2 regions of the Enterobacter cloacae subsp. cloacae ATCC 13047 genome follow, and region 1 is predicted to be linked to the other one. Evidence: predicted binding sites of a transcription regulator. Region 1 holds the regulator's gene; the other holds the start of a gene.

The links. Region 1 encodes LexA, which represses DNA repair genes until DNA is damaged. Its sites were predicted from a motif close to TNCTGTATGTACATACAGNA; they were not measured.
Region 2: the regulator LexA is predicted to act here: its motif matches at 4,425-4,444, upstream of dinB (DNA polymerase IV).

The regions. Positions count from the first base shown of each region.
Region 1 covers NC_014121.1:307,281-317,065, forward strand. The annotation lists gene ubiA (4-hydroxybenzoate octaprenyltransferase) at 1-740, shown strand, start outside; gene plsB (glycerol-3-phosphate 1-O-acyltransferase PlsB) at 839-3,259, opposite strand; gene ECL_RS01460 (diacylglycerol kinase) at 3,414-3,782, shown strand; gene lexA (transcriptional repressor LexA) at 3,891-4,499, shown strand; gene dinF (MATE family efflux transporter DinF) at 4,564-5,901, shown strand; partial or broken gene ECL_RS27880 (hypothetical protein) at 5,898-5,972, shown strand; gene ECL_RS01475 (CsbD family protein) at 6,022-6,231, shown strand; gene zur (zinc uptake transcriptional repressor Zur) at 6,301-6,813, opposite strand; gene ECL_RS01485 (cupin domain-containing protein) at 6,929-7,417, shown strand; gene ECL_RS01490 (conjugal transfer protein TraF) at 7,638-8,897, shown strand; gene dusA (tRNA dihydrouridine(20/20a) synthase DusA) at 8,980-9,785, shown strand, end outside.
Region 2 covers NC_014121.1:1,091,031-1,100,815, reverse strand. The annotation lists gene gpt (xanthine phosphoribosyltransferase) at 1-286, opposite strand, end outside; gene pepD (cytosol nonspecific dipeptidase) at 547-2,004, shown strand; gene ECL_RS05190 (IS4 family transposase) at 2,057-3,232, opposite strand; gene dinB (DNA polymerase IV) at 3,354-4,412, opposite strand; gene ECL_RS05180 (glycerophosphodiester phosphodiesterase family protein) at 4,570-5,433, shown strand; gene nqrM ((Na+)-NQR maturation NqrM) at 5,482-5,688, opposite strand; gene nqrF (NADH:ubiquinone reductase (Na(+)-transporting) subunit F) at 5,688-6,911, opposite strand; gene nqrE (NADH:ubiquinone reductase (Na(+)-transporting) subunit E) at 6,922-7,518, opposite strand; gene ECL_RS05160 (NADH:ubiquinone reductase (Na(+)-transporting) subunit D) at 7,525-8,163, opposite strand; gene ECL_RS05155 (Na(+)-translocating NADH-quinone reductase subunit C) at 8,156-8,950, opposite strand; gene ECL_RS05150 (NADH:ubiquinone reductase (Na(+)-transporting) subunit B) at 8,943-9,785, opposite strand, start outside.

The DNA.
Region 1 (9,785 bases):
CACCGCTGTGGATCCTGGGCGTGTTTGTGGCCGGTGTCTGGCTGATGCGTGCGGCGGGCTGTGTGGTCAATGACTACGCCGATCGTAAATTCGACGGACATGTGAAACGGACAGCCAATCGTCCGTTACCCAGCGGGCAGGTCACAGAGAAAGAGGCCCGCGTGCTGTTTATCGTGCTGGTGCTGCTCTCCTTCCTGCTGGTGTTAACCCTCAACACCATGACCATCCTGCTTTCCGTTGCGGCCCTCGCGCTGGCATGGGTCTACCCGTTTATGAAACGCTATACCCATCTGCCGCAGGTGGTGCTCGGCGCGGCGTTTGGCTGGTCGATCCCAATGGCGTTTGCGGCGGTCAGCGAGTCGGTACCGCTGAGCTGCTGGCTGATGTTCCTGGCGAACATTCTTTGGGCCGTGGCTTATGACACGCAATATGCGATGGTTGACCGCGATGACGATCTGAAAATTGGCATTAAATCGACCGCCATTCTGTTTGGTCGTCACGACAAGCTGATTATCGGTATCCTGCAGGTCGCGGTGCTGGCGCTGATGGTGGCGATTGGTCGCCTGAACGGGCTCAACTGGGAGTTTTACTGGTCAGTGCTGGTGGCGGGGCTGCTGTTTGCTTATCAGCAAAAGCTGATCGCAAAGCGTGAGCGTGACGCCTGTTTTAAAGCGTTTATGAATAATAACTACGTGGGCCTGGTGCTGTTCCTGGGGCTGGCGATGAGCTATTTTGGCTGAAAAAAAGCCCGGTGACGCTGAAGCTTACCGGGCCTGCATGATATGAAGCGTCAGATTGTGAGCCGGGTAAGGCGAAGCCGCCACCCGGCTTTTTCACATCACTCGCCCTGCGTCGCACTCTCAATCGTCAAACGCACGTCGGAGGTAATCAGCTCTGCCAGCATCTGATACACCTTCAGCGTCTCTTCCGGCTCGGCATCGCCCGTGTCGCTAATGAACCCTTCATCACGCAACGTCAGTACCAGTGAACTGAAGACCGCTTTGTCGAAGAATTCCGGGGCGTTGATGCCGTGCAGAACGGAAAGGCGCTGTGCCAGCGTCCGGCTCTCTTTCTCCAGCGTACCGCGGTTAATGGATGGGTTCGCGCTCAGCAGCCAGAAGGTGATAGCGTAGCGCTGCAGCGTTTCTCGCGCACCCGCCGCCAGCAGTTGCAGCGTACGGGAGCGTGACGGATTGATATGCAGCTCGTCGTTAACAACGGTAATCAGCCCCTGACGACGCAGCTCCTCGGTCATTTTATCCAGCTCTATCGCCAGCTCATCCTTGCTCCAGCGCAGGAACAGCTCTGCTTTCAGCATCGGATAGAGCGTCTCTACATGGCGCAGCAGCTCCTGACGAGAAATACGGCGATGCTGGGTAATGATCGCCGCCATCAGCGACGGCAGCATCAGCATATGCGCGATATTGTTACGATAGTAGGTCATCAGCACCGCCTGCTCGCGCGGGAGAATGATGATGTCGCCAATCGTATCTTTCTCGACTTCAAACTTGTTCATCTGCAGCGCATGGTCGATCAGCTCGCTCGCCGTGCTGGCAGGCGTCGTTGAATCCACCGAGTAGGGAACGTTGCGCATCAGGTCAAGATAGCAATCCAACTGCTCCGTAAGCTGTTCACGGGTCAGGGAGCGTTGACGTGACGCCAGCAGCGCCGTACAGCAGAGGTTCATGGCGTTTGCGGCACCGGCATTGTTAATACGCACCATCAGCTCAGCCGCGATACCGTTAACCGTAGGCGTCAGCCAGGCTGGACGCACCGCTTCGATAGGATCGATAGACTCGCGCCAATCGGGAACATGGTTGTTCAGATACGTCATCAACGGCATCGGCTCGCCGAAGTTTACGTAGCCCTGACCAAGATTGCGTAACTTGCTCAGCCCGCGCAGCATCTGCGGCAGGCTCTCTTTCTCTTTAGTCGCCCCGCGCAGCTCTTTGGCGTAAGTCCCCACTTCCATGACGTGCTCATAGCCAATGTAAATGGGCACCAGCGTGATGGGACGAGTGCCGCCGCGCAGCATCGCCTGGATGGTCATCGACAGCGTGCCGGTTTTCGGATCCAGCAGACGGCCGGTTCGTGAACGTCCCCCCTCCACGAAGTACTCAACGGAATAACCGCGGCTGAACAGCTCGCCCAGATATTCACGGAATACGGTGGAGTAGAGCTTGTTGCCCTTAAAGGTACGACGAATGAAGAACGCCCCCAGGCGGCGGAAAATCGGGCCTGCTGGCCAGAAGTTCAGGTTGATACCGGCTGCGATGTGCGGTGGCACCAGCCCCTGGTGATAGAGCACATACGAGAGGAGCAGGTAGTCCATGTGGCTGCGGTGGCAGGGCACATAAACAATTTCATGCCCGTCATGCGCCAGTTGGCGAACGCGCTCGGCGTTATGGACGTTAATGCCCTGATAGAGGCGGTTCCATGTAAAGCCCAGGATGCGGTCAGAAAGACGGATCATCTCATAGGAGAAGTTCGCGGCAATCTCTTCCATCAGCGCAATGGCGTTCTGCTGTGCTTTTTCATGAGAAATCTTTTTACTGCGCGCTTCGTCTTCAACAGCACGGGCGATCGCTTTGGAAGCCAGCAGCTTGTTGAAGAGATCCTGACGCGCCGGAAGGCGAGGGCCAACGGCGGCCAGACGCTGACGAGCGAAATGCATGCGCGCCACGCGCGCCAGTTTTTGCGCGATGATCTTATCGGTGCCGTGCTCGTCGGCCATCCGGCGCAGCGAGACGGAAGGGGAGAAGCGCACAAAGCTGTCGCGCCCCAGCCAGGAGACGGCGAAGAATTTCTGGATGCCATTAAGCATGCGTAACGGTGGGTTCTCTTCCCCCTTTTCGCGGCCCGGACGACGACCAAACATCACCGACACCGGCACCATCTGCACATCCAGATCGGGATTGCTGCGATGCAGGTCGAGATAGTCGTGGAACAGCTTAATGGACTCTTCTTTTGGCGTGTAATAGGTAAACACGCGTGGCCCACCGTGAATGAACACGTATCGCGGCAACAGCGTACCGTCGACTTCTAACGGTTCAAGCGGGTCAGGTAAATCATGCGCCAGACACTGGGCGCGAAGCGTCAGCAAGTCTGCCTTCGAGTTATAAGGCAAAACATACATAATAGGGCGCGACGTATCGAGCCCCAATTCCAGCGCGGGTTCTGCTGGGATAGACTTACTTTTTACCAGGACGCTTAATGGTAAATTAAGTAATTTGTAGTAAATTCGTGGCCAGCCAGACATAAACGATGTAAAGCCTCTGGTTAATAATGCAATTGCGGCGCAAGGATAACAGAAAGCGCGCGAAATTACTGTTGTTACCCGTCATACTTCAGGCTACAGCGCAACACGTTGCGCCTCCTGTTATTGACGCTATTTCAAATAAAAGGTTCTTTTAATGGCCAATAATACCACTGGGTTAACCCGTATCATTAAAGCTGCTGGCTATTCCTGGAAAGGTTTTCGCGCCGCTTGGGTCAACGAAGCCGCGTTTCGCCAGGAGGGTGTCGCCGCGATTGTCGCGGTGATTATCGCCTGTTTCCTTGATGTTGATGCCATTACCCGCGTGCTTCTGATCGGCTCCGTGCTGTTGGTGATGATAGTGGAAATTCTTAATAGCGCTATTGAGGCCGTTGTGGACCGTATTGGCTCTGATTTCCACGAACTTTCTGGCCGGGCAAAAGACATGGGCTCTGCTGCCGTGTTGCTGGCGATTATCACTGCGGTCATCACCTGGGTCACGCTGCTTTGGTCACATTTCCGATGAGCCTCGAGGAATAATTAAGTCCCTGGTTTTTTGTGCAGTTTTTGGTTCCAAAATCGCCTTTGACTGTATATACTCACAGCATAACTGTATATACACCCAGGGGGCGGAATGAAAGCGTTAACGACCAGGCAGCAAGAGGTGTTTGATCTCATTCGGGATCATATCGGCCAGACGGGTATGCCACCCACGCGTGCGGAAATCGCGCAGCGTCTGGGCTTCCGTTCTCCGAACGCTGCCGAGGAACACCTGAAAGCGCTGGCGCGTAAAGGCGTAATTGAGATTGTATCGGGTGCTTCACGCGGTATCCGCCTGCTGGTGGAAGAAGAGACGGGCATTCCGCTGGTGGGGCGCGTCGCGGCAGGTGAACCTCTGCTGGCGCAACAGCATATTGAAGGCCACTACCAGGTTGATCCCGGCATGTTCAAGCCGAGCGCGGATTTCCTGCTGCGTGTAAGCGGTATGTCCATGAAAGACATCGGTATTCTTGACGGCGATCTGCTTGCGGTGCATAAAACGCAAGACGTGCGTAACGGCCAGGTTGTGGTGGCACGCATCGATGATGAAGTCACCGTTAAACGCCTGAAAAAGCAAGGTAATACGGTTCAGCTGCTGCCGGAAAACAACGAGTTTTCCCCGATTGTGGTAGACCTCCGCGAACAAAACTTCTCTATCGAGGGGCTGGCGGTAGGGGTCATTCGCAACGGAGAATGGCTGTAATCTCATCCTGACAGGCTACGGATCTGCCGTGGCCTGATTCTTTATCCACTCCCGGTATTTTTTCATGTCACTGCTTACGGCATCCGATAAGGCATTGTGGCGTCTTGCACTGCCGATGATTTTTTCCAATATCACCGTTCCTCTGCTGGGGCTGGTGGATACGGCAGTTATTGGTCACCTTGATTCACCCATCTATCTGGGCGGTGTGGCGATTGGCGCGACGGCGACCAGCTTCCTTTTTATGCTCCTGCTCTTTTTGCGCATGAGTACCACCGGGCTTACGGCGCAGGCGTACGGTGCTAAAGATCCTTTGCGTCTGGCGCGCGCGCTGGTTCAGCCGTTAATTCTGGCGCTTGGGGCAGGCGCGTTAATCGCTATATTACGTACCCCACTGATTGATCTGGCGCTGCATGTCGTTGGCGGCAGCGAGGCGGTACTGGAGCAGGCACGACGCTTCCTTGAAATTCGCTGGCTCAGCGCGCCCGCGTCGCTGGCCAATCTGGTTCTGCTGGGGTGGTTACTCGGCGTGCAGTATGCCCGCGCGCCCGTAATCCTGTTGGTGGTAGGCAACCTCCTCAACATCGTGCTCGATCTCTGGCTGGTGATGGGCCTGCACATGAACGTACAGGGTGCGGCACTGGCGACGGCGATTGCCGAATACGGGACGTTTATCCTTGGTCTGTGGATGGTCTGGCGGGTGCTTGTCATGCGGGGGATTTCCCTTGCTCTGCTCAAGAGTGCATGGCGAGGCAATATCCGCACCCTGCTGGCGCTTAATCGCGACATTATGCTGCGCTCATTGCTGCTGCAGCTCTGTTTCGGCGCACTGACGGTCTTTGGCGCCCGGCTTGGGCCAGATATCGTCGCGGTGAATGCCGTTCTGATGACGCTGCTGACCTTTACCGCCTATGCACTGGATGGCTTTGCCTATGCTGTGGAAGCGCATTCCGGCCAGGCATACGGCGCACGTGAAAGTGGTCAGCTGCGGGATGTCTGGCGGGCGGCCTGTCGGCAGTCGGGGCTGGTGGCGCTGACGTTCGCGCTGATTTACGCCTGTTTTGGCGAACAGATTATTGCGTTACTCACCTCCCTTCCTGCACTGCGCGAGCTGGCAAGCCATTACCTCATCTGGCAGGTCATTTTGCCGGTGGTGGGGGTCTGGTGCTATCTGCTGGACGGTATGTTTATTGGCGCGACGCGAGGAGCGGAGATGCGTAACAGCATGGCGGTGGCGGCGGCTGGTTTTGCCCTGACGCTGCTCACGCTCCCCTGGCTGGGTAACCATGGTTTATGGCTCTCCCTGGCGGTCTTTCTCGCGTTGCGGGGCCTGTCACTGGGCTTTATCTGGCACCGGCACTGGCAAAACAATACCTGGCTTCCTTCCCGCAACGATATATCGTGACGGTTAAAGATTCCGAATATGAAATCAACTGCCGAATCCTTAACTACAATTATTATCACGTCCAGCAGAAAAGAACGTAACGGACGTTACGACCCGACGCTTAACTAAGAGGACACGATGATGAATAAAGACGAAATCGGCGGCAACTGGAAGCAGTTCAAAGGTAAAGCGAAAGAACAGTGGGGTAAGCTGACGGATGACGATATGACGGTCATCGAAGGTAAACGCGATCAGCTTGTCGGTAAAATTCAGGAACGCTACGGTTACGAGAAAGACCAGGCGGAAAAAGAGGTCGGCGACTGGGAAAAACGCAACGACTACCGTTGGTAACCGTGTGATACCCGACAGTACAAGGAAGTACTCCCTGAGGGCGGCCATGGGCCGCCTTTGTTTTGGCTGTTAACGCGGCTTTTTCTTTACGAGGATAGAGTGGTCATGGTGGCACGCGTCCTGATGCCGGCAGGCCTCCACTTCTACACACGCAGAGCATAATCCGTGTGCTTCAATGACGTTATGGCGCAAGGCAAAGCCCATTCTGGCCGCCAGCGTATGCATAATATCTTCTACGCCTTCCGCCCCTTCTTCTTTCACCACGCCACAACGGTCGCAGATAAACATGGCCGACGTATGGGTTGGCTGGTCAAAAAGATGACACAACACATAACTGTTTGTGGATTCGACCTTATGTACAAACCCTTGTTCCAGCAGAAAATCTAGCGCACGATAGACCGTAGGCGGTTTAGCCTGTGGCTCGCTTTCGCGCAGCAGGTCGAGCAGGTCGTATGCGCTGATGGCGCCCTGCTGCAGGGTCATCAGACGCAAGACTTCAAGGCGCTGCGGAGTCAGGCGCACATTGCGTTGCGCGCACAGCTTCTCTGCCTGCGCTAACAGCTCTTTTGTGGACTTATCCATTTAGCACCTCGGATGTTATAGGCTGGAAAACCCTCACTTTACCATGTTCTGGTAAAAACGCCGAGATCCGCCAGGCTGTGCTATACCTGACCCATCGCAAACCGGGAAATTAATGATGAAAAAACCTGACTGTATTCGGCACTGGCGAGACGTGGAAGAGCCAGATAATTCAACCTATCCCGACAGCAACGAGCTTTTCTCCATCGGTGCACCGCTGGCTCGTCACCTGGGGCTCAGGCGAATCGGTATTCACCACGAGCGTTTGCCGCCCGGGCGTCGAACCTCCTATCCCCACGCGGAAAGCGACGAAGAAGAGTTCATCTATGTGCTGGAAGGGTATCCGGAAGCCTGGATTAACGGCTATTTGTGGAAGCTTGAACCCGGCGACAGCGTAGGGTTTCCTGCTGGCACCGGCGTCTGCCATACCTTTATTAATAACACCGAAGAAGAGGTGCGATTACTGGTTGTTGGCGAGGCTAACAAGAAGCACAACCGAATCTACTATCCGCTTAATCCGGAGTATGCCGCCACGCGTGAAGATCGCTGGGTTGATCATCCCCCTCAGTTCTTTGGGCCGCACGATGGAAAACCTGGGAAAAAATAATTTCCTCTTCTATAAATATTGAGGGCCGTCACAAATAACAACAGGCCTGTCCGGAGTTTTACTTAAGGAAATAGCGGGTCTTTTTGTACTTATTCACAGCAATAGTTCGTTCCTGTTTGGGTGATAACAAACAGGGTGATGTTATTAACGACAATAAGACGAGCATACTGTGAAAAAACATTTTAAATTTTCGGTGGTTAGCATCGCTGTCTCCCTGTTTATGGCAAATCAGGCGGGAGCAGCCAATACCTGGACAGAATCACGTAGCGACGCAATGGGTGGCACGGGCGTCGCTTCGGGCAGCTATGGCAGCGGGGCGTTAATCAACCCTGCGTTGTTGGCAAAGGCGAAACCGGACGATGATGTGACGGTTATTTTACCGTCCGTCGGCGTGCAGGTGACGGATGAAGACAATCTTCAGGATGAGATTGATACCATCAACGATAAAATCAATCACTATAAGGATGTGGTTGATAGCCTGACCCCCATCGAAGTGATTACCAACCCGCTGGGCTCAATCGATCAGTTCCAGGGAGCGGCAAAAGATCTTGCCGATGAACTGGACTATCTCAAAGGCAAAACCGCACGCGCTACGGCAGGCGCGGGGATTGCGGTGAGTATCCCTAACGATGTGCTCTCCGTGGCCTTTATGGCGAAAGGCTATGCCCACGGGCGCGTCAGCTCTTCCATCGATCAGCAAGATATTGATTACCTGCGCAGTATCCAAAACAGCGATGCGGTGGCGGCGGGCGTGGCACTGGATGCGGCGCTAAACGGTACCGATCAAATCACGAAAAACCTTAACTCTACGGCGTCTGGCCGGGCGGCAATTGTCTCCGATTATGGTGTTGCCATTGCCCGTCAGTTCGATCTGGGTGGCGTCCCGGTTTCCCTTGGTGTCACGCCAAAACTGCAGAAAACCTGGATCTACAACTACACCACCTCAATTTACGATTACGACAGTAACAAGTGGAACGACAGCCGCTACCGGAAAGACGATACCGGCTTTAACGTGGATGCCGGTATCGCGGCCGATTTCGGCGAGAACTGGACGGTCGGGGTGAGCGGGCAAAACCTGATGTCGCGCGATATCGACACCAAGGACATTCGCATCCGCAACGGGCGCACGGGGGAAGTGGTGAGCTATAAAGACACCTATCAAATCCGTCCGCTGGTGACGGCCGGTGCCGCCTGGCACAACGATCTGGTGACCCTGACTGCCGATGGCGATCTGACAGAAACCAAAGGCTTTAAAAGCGAAGATACCTCGCAGTATGTTGGCGTGGGTGCGGAAGTGACGCCGCTAAGCTGGCTGGCCGTGCGGGCGGGTTATCGTGCCGATATGAAAGGGAATGACAGTAACGTCTTTACCGGTGGTGTTGGTTTTGCACCGTTTAACACGGTCCACGTCGACCTGATGGGGCTCTACGGTGAAGATGAAACCTGGGGCGCAGGGGCGCAGTTGAGTATGACGTTCTAAAGGGCACCGGAGGCGTTGCGCCTCCGGCTTTTCTTTATGCTATAGTAGCGCCCCTTTTCCACCAGATGCTTAAAACTTCGCCATGTCGTCAGAACACCAGACTGCCTTTCCCGCACACCGTTTCTCCATTGCGCCCATGCTCGACTGGACGGACAGACACTGCCGCTATTTCCTGCGCCAGCTCTCCCGCCATACGCTGCTGTACACCGAAATGGTCACCACCGGTGCAATTATTCACGGTAAGGGCGACTATCTGGCGTACAGCGAAGAAGAGCATCCGGTTGCCCTGCAGCTGGGTGGCAGCGATCCGGCTGCGCTGGCGCACTGTGCGAAGCTGGCAGAAGAACGTGGCTACGACGAAATTAACCTTAACGTTGGCTGTCCGTCCGATCGCGTGCAAAACGGCATGTTCGGCGCCTGTCTGATGGGGAACGCACAGCTGGTAGCGGACTGCATCAAGGCGATGCGTGATGTGGTCTCCATTCCGGTGACGGTGAAGACCCGTATCGGTATTGATGACCAGGACAGCTACGAATTCTTGTGTGATTTCATCAATACGGTTGCCGGAAAGGGCGAGTGCGAGATGTTTATCATCCATGCGCGTAAAGCCTGGCTCTCTGGCCTTAGCCCGAAAGAGAACCGCGAAATTCCGCCGCTGGACTACCCGCGTGTGTATCAACTGAAGCGGGACTTCCCGCACCTGACCATGTCGATCAACGGTGGTATCAAGTCGCTCGACGAGGCCAAAACACATCTGGCGCATATGGATGGCGTGATGGTCGGTCGCGAGGCATATCAGAATCCGGGTATTCTGACGACGGTCGATCGCGAGATCTTCGGCGTTGAAGGCGCAGACACTGACCCGGTTGCCGTGGTGCGGGCCATGTA
Region 2 (9,785 bases), 780 kb from region 1:
TACCACCGGTATCCACCAGGTCATCAATAACGATGAAACCTTCACCGTCGCCTTCCGCGCGTTTCAGCACTTTCAGCTCACGCTGGTTGTCGTGGTCATAGCTGGAAATGCAGACGGTATCGACATGACGAATACCCAGCTCACGGGCCAGCAGCGCCCCCGGTACCAGACCGCCACGGCTAACGGCAATAATGCCTTTCCACTGTTCAGAAGGCATCAGACGCGCGGCCAGTTTGCGTGCGTGGATCTGCAACATGTCCCAGGTGACGACGTATTTTTCGCTCATGTGAAGTGTCCCAGCCTGTTTTTATACGGCTTAAAAAGTGTTCGAGGGGGAAATAGGTTGCGCGAGATTATAGAGATCTGACGCACTAAAAACCAGTGTTTAGCGCCCTCTGCCTGAGTTTTTACATGCTTTATGCTACCAGCCATCGGAGAAAGTGGTATTCTCAGTTGCATCTCGCAAGCCTGACTTGTGGTAACTATTAACCTGCTAACCCTGTGACCTGCAACTCGCTTTGCAGGGCATCGACAAGGAGACTTATCGTGTCTGAACTGTCTCAATTATCTCCCCAGCCGCTGTGGGATATTTTTGCCAAAATCTGCTCCATTCCACACCCGTCTTACCATGAAGAACAGCTTGCCGAACATATTATGGGTTGGGCGAAGGAAAAAGGTCTGCACGCTGAACGCGACCAGGTTGGCAACATTCTGATCCGCAAACCGGCGACCGCAGGCATGGAAAACCGTAAACCGGTTGTGCTGCAGGCGCACCTGGACATGGTGCCACAGAAAAACAACGACACCGTTCACGACTTCACGAAAGACCCGATCCAGCCGTACATCGACGGCGACTGGGTGAAAGCGCGCGGCACCACGCTGGGTGCAGATAACGGTATCGGTATGGCCTCTGCGCTGGCGGTACTGGCGGACGACAGCGTTCAGCACGGTCCACTGGAAGTGCTGCTGACCATGACCGAAGAAGCGGGCATGGACGGTGCGTTCGGTCTGCAGGCGAACTGGCTGCAGGCGGATATTCTGATCAACACCGACTCTGAAGAAGAAGGCGAGATCTACATGGGCTGCGCGGGCGGGATTGATTTTATCTCTACCCTGCCGCTCTCCCGTGAAGCGGTGCCTGCTGGCTTCCAGACCTTCAAGCTGACGCTGAAAGGGCTGAAAGGCGGCCACTCCGGCGGTGATATTCACTTAGGCCTGGGCAACGCCAACAAACTGCTGGCACGCTTCCTGGCGGGCCACGCGGCTGATCTGGACCTGCGTCTGGTCGATTTCAACGGCGGTACGCTGCGCAACGCAATCCCGCGTGAAGCGTTCGCGACGGTAGCCGTTCCAGCTGCCAGAGCGGACGAGCTGAAAAAGCTCTCCAGCGTCTATCTGGATATCCTGAAAAACGAACTGTCCGCGAAAGAGAAGAACCTGACCGTAGTGCTGGAGTCCGTGTCCACGGATAAAGCCGCTCTGACCAGCCAGTCTCGTGACACCTTTATTCAGCTGTTAAACGCGACGCCAAACGGCGTGATCCGCAACTCAGACGTCGCGAAAGGCGTGGTTGAAACCTCTCTGAACGTGGGCGTGGTCACCATGGGCGACGACAGCGCAGAGATCATCTGCCTGATCCGATCGCTTATCGACACAGGTAAAGAGTATGTGGTGAGCATGCTGGAATCTCTGGGCACGCTGGCCGGAGCGAAAACCTCTGCCAAAGGCAGCTACCCAGGCTGGCAGCCGGACGCAAGCTCTCCGGTGATGGCACTGGTGCGTGAAACATACCAGCGTCTGTTCAACAGCACCCCGAACATTCAGGTGATCCACGCGGGTCTGGAATGTGGTCTGTTCAAGAAGCCGTACCCGAACATGGATATGGTCTCCATTGGGCCAACCATTACCGGGCCGCACTCGCCGGATGAGCAGGTTCACATTGAAAGCGTGGGCCATTACTGGACCCTGCTGACTGAACTGCTGAAAGCGATTCCTGCTAAGTAATACCCTCACCCCAGCCCTCTCCCAAAGGGCTGAGGGATCCCCAGTAATATGGTCATGTCACCATGACCATATTACTGTACTCTTTTCCTAGCTTTTTCATCTCGTTAACTATATTCAGGCGTCTTACTTTCCCGGGCTCATGCCGGATGACTTCTTCTGCCAGACTCAGGTATGACAGAACCCGTCTGTGCCTGATGCTGCTTGCCTGATAGTGCCAGTGTAAACACTGCCTTTCTGCCCTGTAACCTGCCAGCCACATCACCAGGCTTGCCATTGCCGCGACCATATTCAGCACTTCCAGTCGCCCTTTTCCCTGACTCCGGCTCAGCCTCAGACCGAACCAGAAGCGTGGACTTTTGTCGTCCCGGAAGTTTTGTTCTATCTGCATTCTGCGGCTGTACAGGGCCATTATCTGGTGCGGCTCCAGTCCCTCTGCATTACTGAACAGCAGCCAGGGCTCCCGCGCGCTACTGCGGTGTTCCCGCTGTGTTTTCGGCATCCCCCCTTTTCCCTGACGCCCTGCGTCAGGGCGCTTATGCAGATAGAACCGGCCGTAACAGGGCGTTCGTGGTTTACGGGACAGGACACCGTAACCCACGCAGACCGGTTGTCCGGTAGCCTCAAGCTCACTGATTTTCATCCATTTTTTATCTCCGTCCAGCCGGAAGCTGATGCAGCCCCTGACCCTGCCGGTGAAGCTCCAGCCCAGCTGGCTGACATGCCGGAACCAGTCTGTCCGGAAGCCTGCATCCGTAATGATGGTGACGGCTTTATCTTTCGGGATGGCATCATGCAGGCGGTCAAGGAAGCGGCACTGTACATCGCTGTTCTGCGCCAGCTCTGCGGGGACAACCTCACTCATAAGCGGCAGTGAGCGACCATTACAGACCAGGCTTGCCCGCAGAAGATACCAGTTCCTGTCATGCCAGCCTGTCCAGTCGACAGCAATCACACAGAAGGGCATCAGGGAGGTGATGGTATGTGTGAGCAGGTGCTGAATACGGGGAATATCCCGGTGAAGGGCGGTATTACCCAGGGCACGGTCAACACGTTTAATTTTATTTTTGACGTGCGCCCTGCCGGGAAGAGAGCGACCAAGGCTGGTCAGGGTCAGATCCGCACCGTGCGTGAGGGCAACGGCCATGGAAACAAGGACATTAATCCGGAAGCTGTGAACGTCCGGTAAAGACGCGGAGAAAAATTTCTGGCAGACTGTCTGTAAAGGCACGATGAGGTCTCTTCTGATTTGTTAGCGCAACCAGTAGATCACACTTCATCGTGCTTTTCATTTTTCTGGGGAACCCTCAGCCCAAAGGGAGAGGGTGAACAACGTCGCGCCACTGGCCTTTTTACAATCCCAATACCAGCTGTCGTTCCAGCTGCGGATCTAGCAAGGTAACGTGTAACCCCACCAGCCTGACCCCTCGCCCGCCCCGACGTTCATCCCAGGCCTTTTTCGCCGTCGCGATGAGATCCTCTTTATTCAGGCGCGGCCAGACATGCTCCTGAGTCGTCTGCTGAAAATCATTGAACTTAAGCTTCACGCCCTGACGGGCAATCAGCAGGTCCGGTTTGACCTTGATTAAGCGCCGTTCCAGCTCAGGATAGAGCTGCTCCGTAATGATGGTTTCGCATTCAGACCAGTCATGAATATCTTCAATCAGTGTGCGTTCAACCCCGACCGACTTTCGCAGCCGCTCGCTGCTGACACTGCGCTCGTCTATCCCCTGACTGCGCTCCCACAGCACGCGGCCAAATTTTCCGAAGCGTTTAAGCAGCATGGCTAAATCGCTGCGCTGTACATCTTCGCAGGTTCGCAGCCCCATGCTTTCCAGCTTTGCCGCAGAGACTTTGCCTACGCCCGGGATTTTGCCGAGCGGCAGCGTTTTTAAAAACGCCGGGACCTCTTCCGGGGTAATAACGTACTGGCCGTCGGGCTTGTTGAGATCGGACGCTATTTTGGCGAGGAATTTCACCGGTGCGACACCTGCCGACGCGGTCAGATTCAGTTCCTGGAAGATAGTCCGGCGGATCTCCTGCGCCATCAGCGTCGCGGAGCCGTGACAGTGTACGCTGTCGGTGACATCAAGATAAGCTTCGTCCAGCGACAGAGGTTCAATCAGTGAGGTGTAGCGAGAGAAGATTTCGCGGATATGCAGGGACGCTTCTTTGTACGCCTCAAAGCGACCGGGTAAAAGCGTGAGATGAGGACAAAGCTTAAGCGCCATGGCGGTAGGCATGGCGCTGCGCACGCCAAATTTGCGCGCAGGATAGTTGGCGGTGCTGATTACACCGCGCTGGACACGGCTACCGCCAATGGCAATAGGAATATCCCGCAGCGCCGGGTTGTCACGCATCTCCACTGCGGCAAAAAAACAGTCCATATCGACATGGATTATTTTGCGCATCACGACCACCACACATGTATTTATATACAGTATATCAAAGTCTAAAAAATGCGACAGCAGATTTACCTTCTCTTATTTGTCATAAAAATATGATACAAAAAATAACACGTAACTTGTTGTATATATTAATTTTTTATGTGAATAAGGATATAAATTCATGAGAAAAATACTCGCGCTCTCTCTGCTGCTCGTGACGGGAACGAGCTACGCTGGCCCACAGATCGTTGCCCACCGGGGCGGAACAGCCGATGCGCCAGAAAACACAGTACAAGCGATCAAACTGGCCTTAGAGAATCAGGCTCAGGCAGTCTGGATAACCGTGCAGCTCAGTAAAGATGGCGTTCCGGTCCTGTATCGTCCTTCTGATTTAAAAGCGCTGACGAACAAAACAGGCAAAATCTCGGACTACACGCTTGCGGAGTTATCGGCAGTTGACGCTGGCTGGAGCTGGGGCGGTGAAACCCATCCCTGGCGTGGCAAAGGGGTGACGATCCCCACCCTGAAAAGCGTGCTGGAAACCTGGCCACAAACCCGGTTTTATATTGATATCAAATCACCTGACGCCGATCCGGCCACGATGGGAAAAGCGCTTCTTGCGGTGCTTAATGAGACCCAGAGTCTGGGGCGGGTGAGGGTTTATTCTACTGAGGACCGTTATCTTGCCTCGCTTCCGGCAGCAATCCCACGCTTTGTTACCCGAAGTGAAACGCGCTCCAGGCTGGTAACGGTATCGCTGAGCCATCAGTGCCTGCCACCAGATCAGACGATGCAGGAGTACTGGTACGCGCTAGAGCTGAACAGAACCGTTGACGTGGTTGAGAAATTTACCCTTGGTGAAGGGGTGTCCCGCTCAACCCTCACATGGGATAAAGAATCCATGGGCTGTTTCCGCTCGCAGGGCAACAGTCACGTTATCTTGCTGGGCGTGAACACCGCCGAAGATTATAAAAAGGCAGAGGCGCTGCAGGCGGATGCGGTGATGGTCGACTCGCCCGCCGCCGCAAAAGCATGGGCTAAATAAGCCAGCAGGCCGCAATAATGCGGCCTGCTGTTATCGTTACGTCGCGATTTACAAAATTCGGCGCTGCTGCTCCCGCGCCATCCTTTTTTTACGGGCATCGCACGGTTCCGGGCAGTCGCAGACTTTTTCCATGCCAATGGACGAGATCCCACCGCAGCTGCCCTGAATGCTTTTGCGCTTGATGATCCAGCCTAACGACATGCCGAATATGACCAGTACAAAGACCGCGAAGGTTGCCAGAAACGTCAGCATCATCAGCCTCCAAAATCATCCAGCAGGATGTTCTCATCTTCCACGCCCAGATCTTTAAGCATCTTGATCACGGCGGCGTTCATCACTGGCGGACCACACATATAAAACTCGCAGTCTTCCGGCGCAGGATGCTGTTTGAGGTAGTTTTCATACAGCACGTTGTGGATGAAGCCCGTATGGCCGGTCCAGTTATCTTCCGGCTGCGGATCGGAGAGCGCCACATGGAAGGTGAAGTTAGGGTTTTCACGCGCCAGCTGTTCGAACTCATCGTCATAGAACATCTCACGCAGCGAACGCGCCCCGTACCAGAAGCTGATTTTACGCTGACTGCCAAGCCGCTTGAGCTGGTCGAAAATGTGCGAACGCATCGGCGCCATACCTGCACCACCGCCGATAAATACCATTTCGGCATCGGTCTCTTTCGCAAAGAACTCGCCAAACGGGCCGGAGATGGTCACCTTGTCGCCCGGTTTTAATGACCAGATATACGATGACATGATGCCCGGCGGCGCATGCGGTACCGCTGGCGGCGGCGTGGCGATACGCACGTTAAGCATGATGATACCCTTCTCTTCCGGGTAGTTCGCCATGGAGTAAGCACGAAGCGCGGGCTCTTTAACCTCAGAGACAAAGCGGAAGAGGTTGAATTTATCCCAGTCGGCACGGTATTCATCAGGCACGTCGAAGTCAGCATAGGCTACGGTGTGCTCCGGACATTCAATCTGGATATACCCCCCCGCCCGGAACGGAACGCTCTCTCCTTCAGGCACCCGCAGTTTAAGCTCTTTGATAAAGGTGGCTTTGTTATCGTTGGAGATAACTTCGCATTCCCATTTTTTAACGCCGAAAATCTCCTCCGGCAGTTCAATTTTCATGTTCTGGCGCACCGCGACCTGACAGGCCAGACGGCAGCCCTCTTTCGCCTCACGCTTGGTGATGTGCGACAGTTCAGTGGGCAGAATATCGCCACCACCCTCTTTCACCTTTACGCGGCACTGCCCACAGGAGCCACCGCCGCCGCAGGCCGAAGAGACGAAGATGCCGTTGCCAGCAAGCGTATTCAGCAGTTTATCGCCGGCTGGCGTGCGGATCTGGTTTTGCGGTTCATCGTTGATATCGATAATGACATCGCCGGAATTCACCAGCTTCGCACGCGCCACCAGAATCAACCCCGACAGCACCAGTACAATCAGCGTGAACATCGCCACGCCAAGCATAATTTCCATCAGTTAGCCCTTATAGCTGCACACCGGAGAAGGACATAAAGCCCAGCGCCATGAGACCGGTGGTGATAAAGGTGATCCCTAAGCCACGCAGGCCTGCAGGCACGTTGGCATATTTCATTTTTTCGCGGATCCCCGCCATGGTGACGATAGCCAGCATCCAGCCGATCCCGGAGCCGAAACCATACACAATTGATTCGCTGAAGTTGTAATCACGCTGAACCATAAACGAGACGCCACCGAAGATGGCGCAGTTCACCGCGATCAACGGCAGGAAGATCCCCAGCGCGTTGTAGAGTGACGGGAAATATTTATCAAGGATCATCTCAAGGATTTGCACCAGCGCCGCAATCACACCGATAAAGGTGATGAAGTTCAGGAAGCTGAGATCCACCCCCTCCACCAGCGCGCTGTCGCGCAGGACAAAGTTGTACACCAGGTTGTTGATCGGCACCGACAGGCCAAGCACCACGGTAACCGCTATGCCCAGGCCAAATGCTGTCGATACCTTTTTGGACACGGCAAGGAACGTACACATGCCGAGGAAGAACGCGAGCGCCATGTTTTCAACAAACACCGCGCGCACAAATAAACTCAGGTAATGAGCCATTGTCGGTTACTCCTTTTCCTGCTGTTCTGGCTTCAGGGTACGAATCAGCCAGATCAGCAAACCGATAATGAAAAATGCGCTTGGAGCCAGCAGGAACAGGCCGTTTGGCAGATACCAGCCGCCGTTCTGTACCGTGTCCAGCACCGTGATGCCAAACAGCTTACCGCTGCCAATCAACTCACGCAGGAACCCTACGGACAGCAGGATCACGCCGTAGCCGAGGCCGTTGCCGATGCCGTCCATAAAGCTCGCCAGCGGGGGCATTTTCATGGCATAGCCTTCTGCACGTCCCATCACGATACAGTTGGTGATAATCAGGCCCACAAATACCGAAAGCTGTTTCGATATTTCATAGGCAAAGGCTCGCAGCAGCTGATCGACCACGATCACCAGCGAGGCGATGATCGCCATCTGCACGATGATCCTCACGCTGTTGGGGATATGGTGGCGGATCATCGAGATAAACATGCTGGAAAACGCGGTTACCAGCGTTACTGCCAGCGTCATCACCACCGCCGTTTCCAGCTTGGTGGTCACCGCCAGGGCTGAACACACACCCAGCACCTGCAGCGTTATCGGGTTATTGGCTAAAAGTGGGCCAATCAGCACCTTTTTAACTTCTTTCAGTTCACCCGTATCAGCCATGGTTCAGCGCTCCTTCACGTACATTTTTCAGGAAAGGACCAAAACCAAGTTCGCCCATCCAGAAATCAAAACTGTGCTGCACCCCTTTGGAGGTGAGCGTGGCCCCGGATAGCCCGTCAACAGCATAGACATCGTCAGGACGCGCAGACCCTTTCATCACCTTCAGCGCAGGCGCTCCGCTGTCGTCGAGCACTTTCTTCCCGACAAACTGCGCGCGCCAGTTAGGGTTCTCCACTTCACCACCGAGCCCCGGCGTTTCACCCTGGTCATAGTAGGTGATGCCTTTCACGGTGCGGCCATCCGTATCAAGCGCCACGAAGGCGTACATCATTGACCACAGGCCGTTGCCGTAGATGGGCAGCACCACTTCCTGCACCTGTTTTTGCTCATCACGTACGAGGTAGATTTCAGCCAGATTGCTGCGACGCTTAATGCCCGCCGGATCCTGAGATGCGTCCAGCGTCATGCTCATCTGCGGGTCTTTTAATGCCAGCGCCTGGTTATATTTCGCCGGATCTTTATCCAGCAGTTGACCCGTTTTTAAATCCACCAGACGCGCGGTGATGCGCTCAGCAAAGACGGCCGACACATCGTCTGCACTCATCCCTTCCTGCATCAGCCCGGCGACGGCCAGGATGTTGCGCTGTTTATCCAGCGCGCGCTGCTCCTGCTGTCGCGGCTTTAACCCCACGGCAGAACCAGCCACCACAATGGAACAGACCAGACACAGGACCAGCACCACCAGCAGTGTTTTGCCGATGCTGTCGTTATTTTTGATTTCAGCCACGTGCCTTCCTCCGCTTAATGTTGGCGCGCACGACCAGATAATCGAACAGAGGTGCAAACAGGTTGGCAAACAGAATGGCCAACATCATCCCTTCCGGATAGGCCGGGTTGACCACACGAATCAGGACACACATCACCCCGATGAGCACGCCATAGCTCCATTTCCCTCTGTCAGTAAAGGAAGCAGAAACCGGATCGGTGGCCATGAACATCATGCCGAAGGCGAAACCGCCCAGCACCAGATGCCAGTACCAGGGCATGGAGAACATCGGGTTGGTGGCGGAACCGATAAGGTTGAACAGTGTGGCAGTCAGCACCATGCCGATCATGACACCGGCGACAATCCGCCAGGAGGCCACGCGACCAAACAGGATGATCGCCCCGCCAATCAAAATCATCAGCGTGGAGACCTCCCCAATGGAGCCCGGGATGTTGCCCATAAACGCATCAAACCAGGTGACGGGTTGGCCTGTCGCATTGTTCACCAGCGTTTCACCGCCGTGCGCCGCCCATTGTGAAAGCGGTGTCGCCCCAGAGAAGCCGTCCGCAGCGGTCCAGACCAGATCGCCGGAGATTTGTGCCGGATAGGCAAAGAACAAGAACGCACGCCCTGCCAGCGCAGGGTTGAGAAAGTTACGCCCGGTTCCCCCGAAGATCTCTTTCGCGATGACCACACCAAAGCTGATCCCCAGCGCGGCCTGCCAGAGCGGTAACGTTGGCGGGACAATCAGGGCAAACAGAATGGAAGTAACAAAGAAGCCTTCGTTGATCTCATGTTTACGAATAATGGCAAACAGCACTTCCCAGAACCCACCCACGATAAATACCGTGATGTA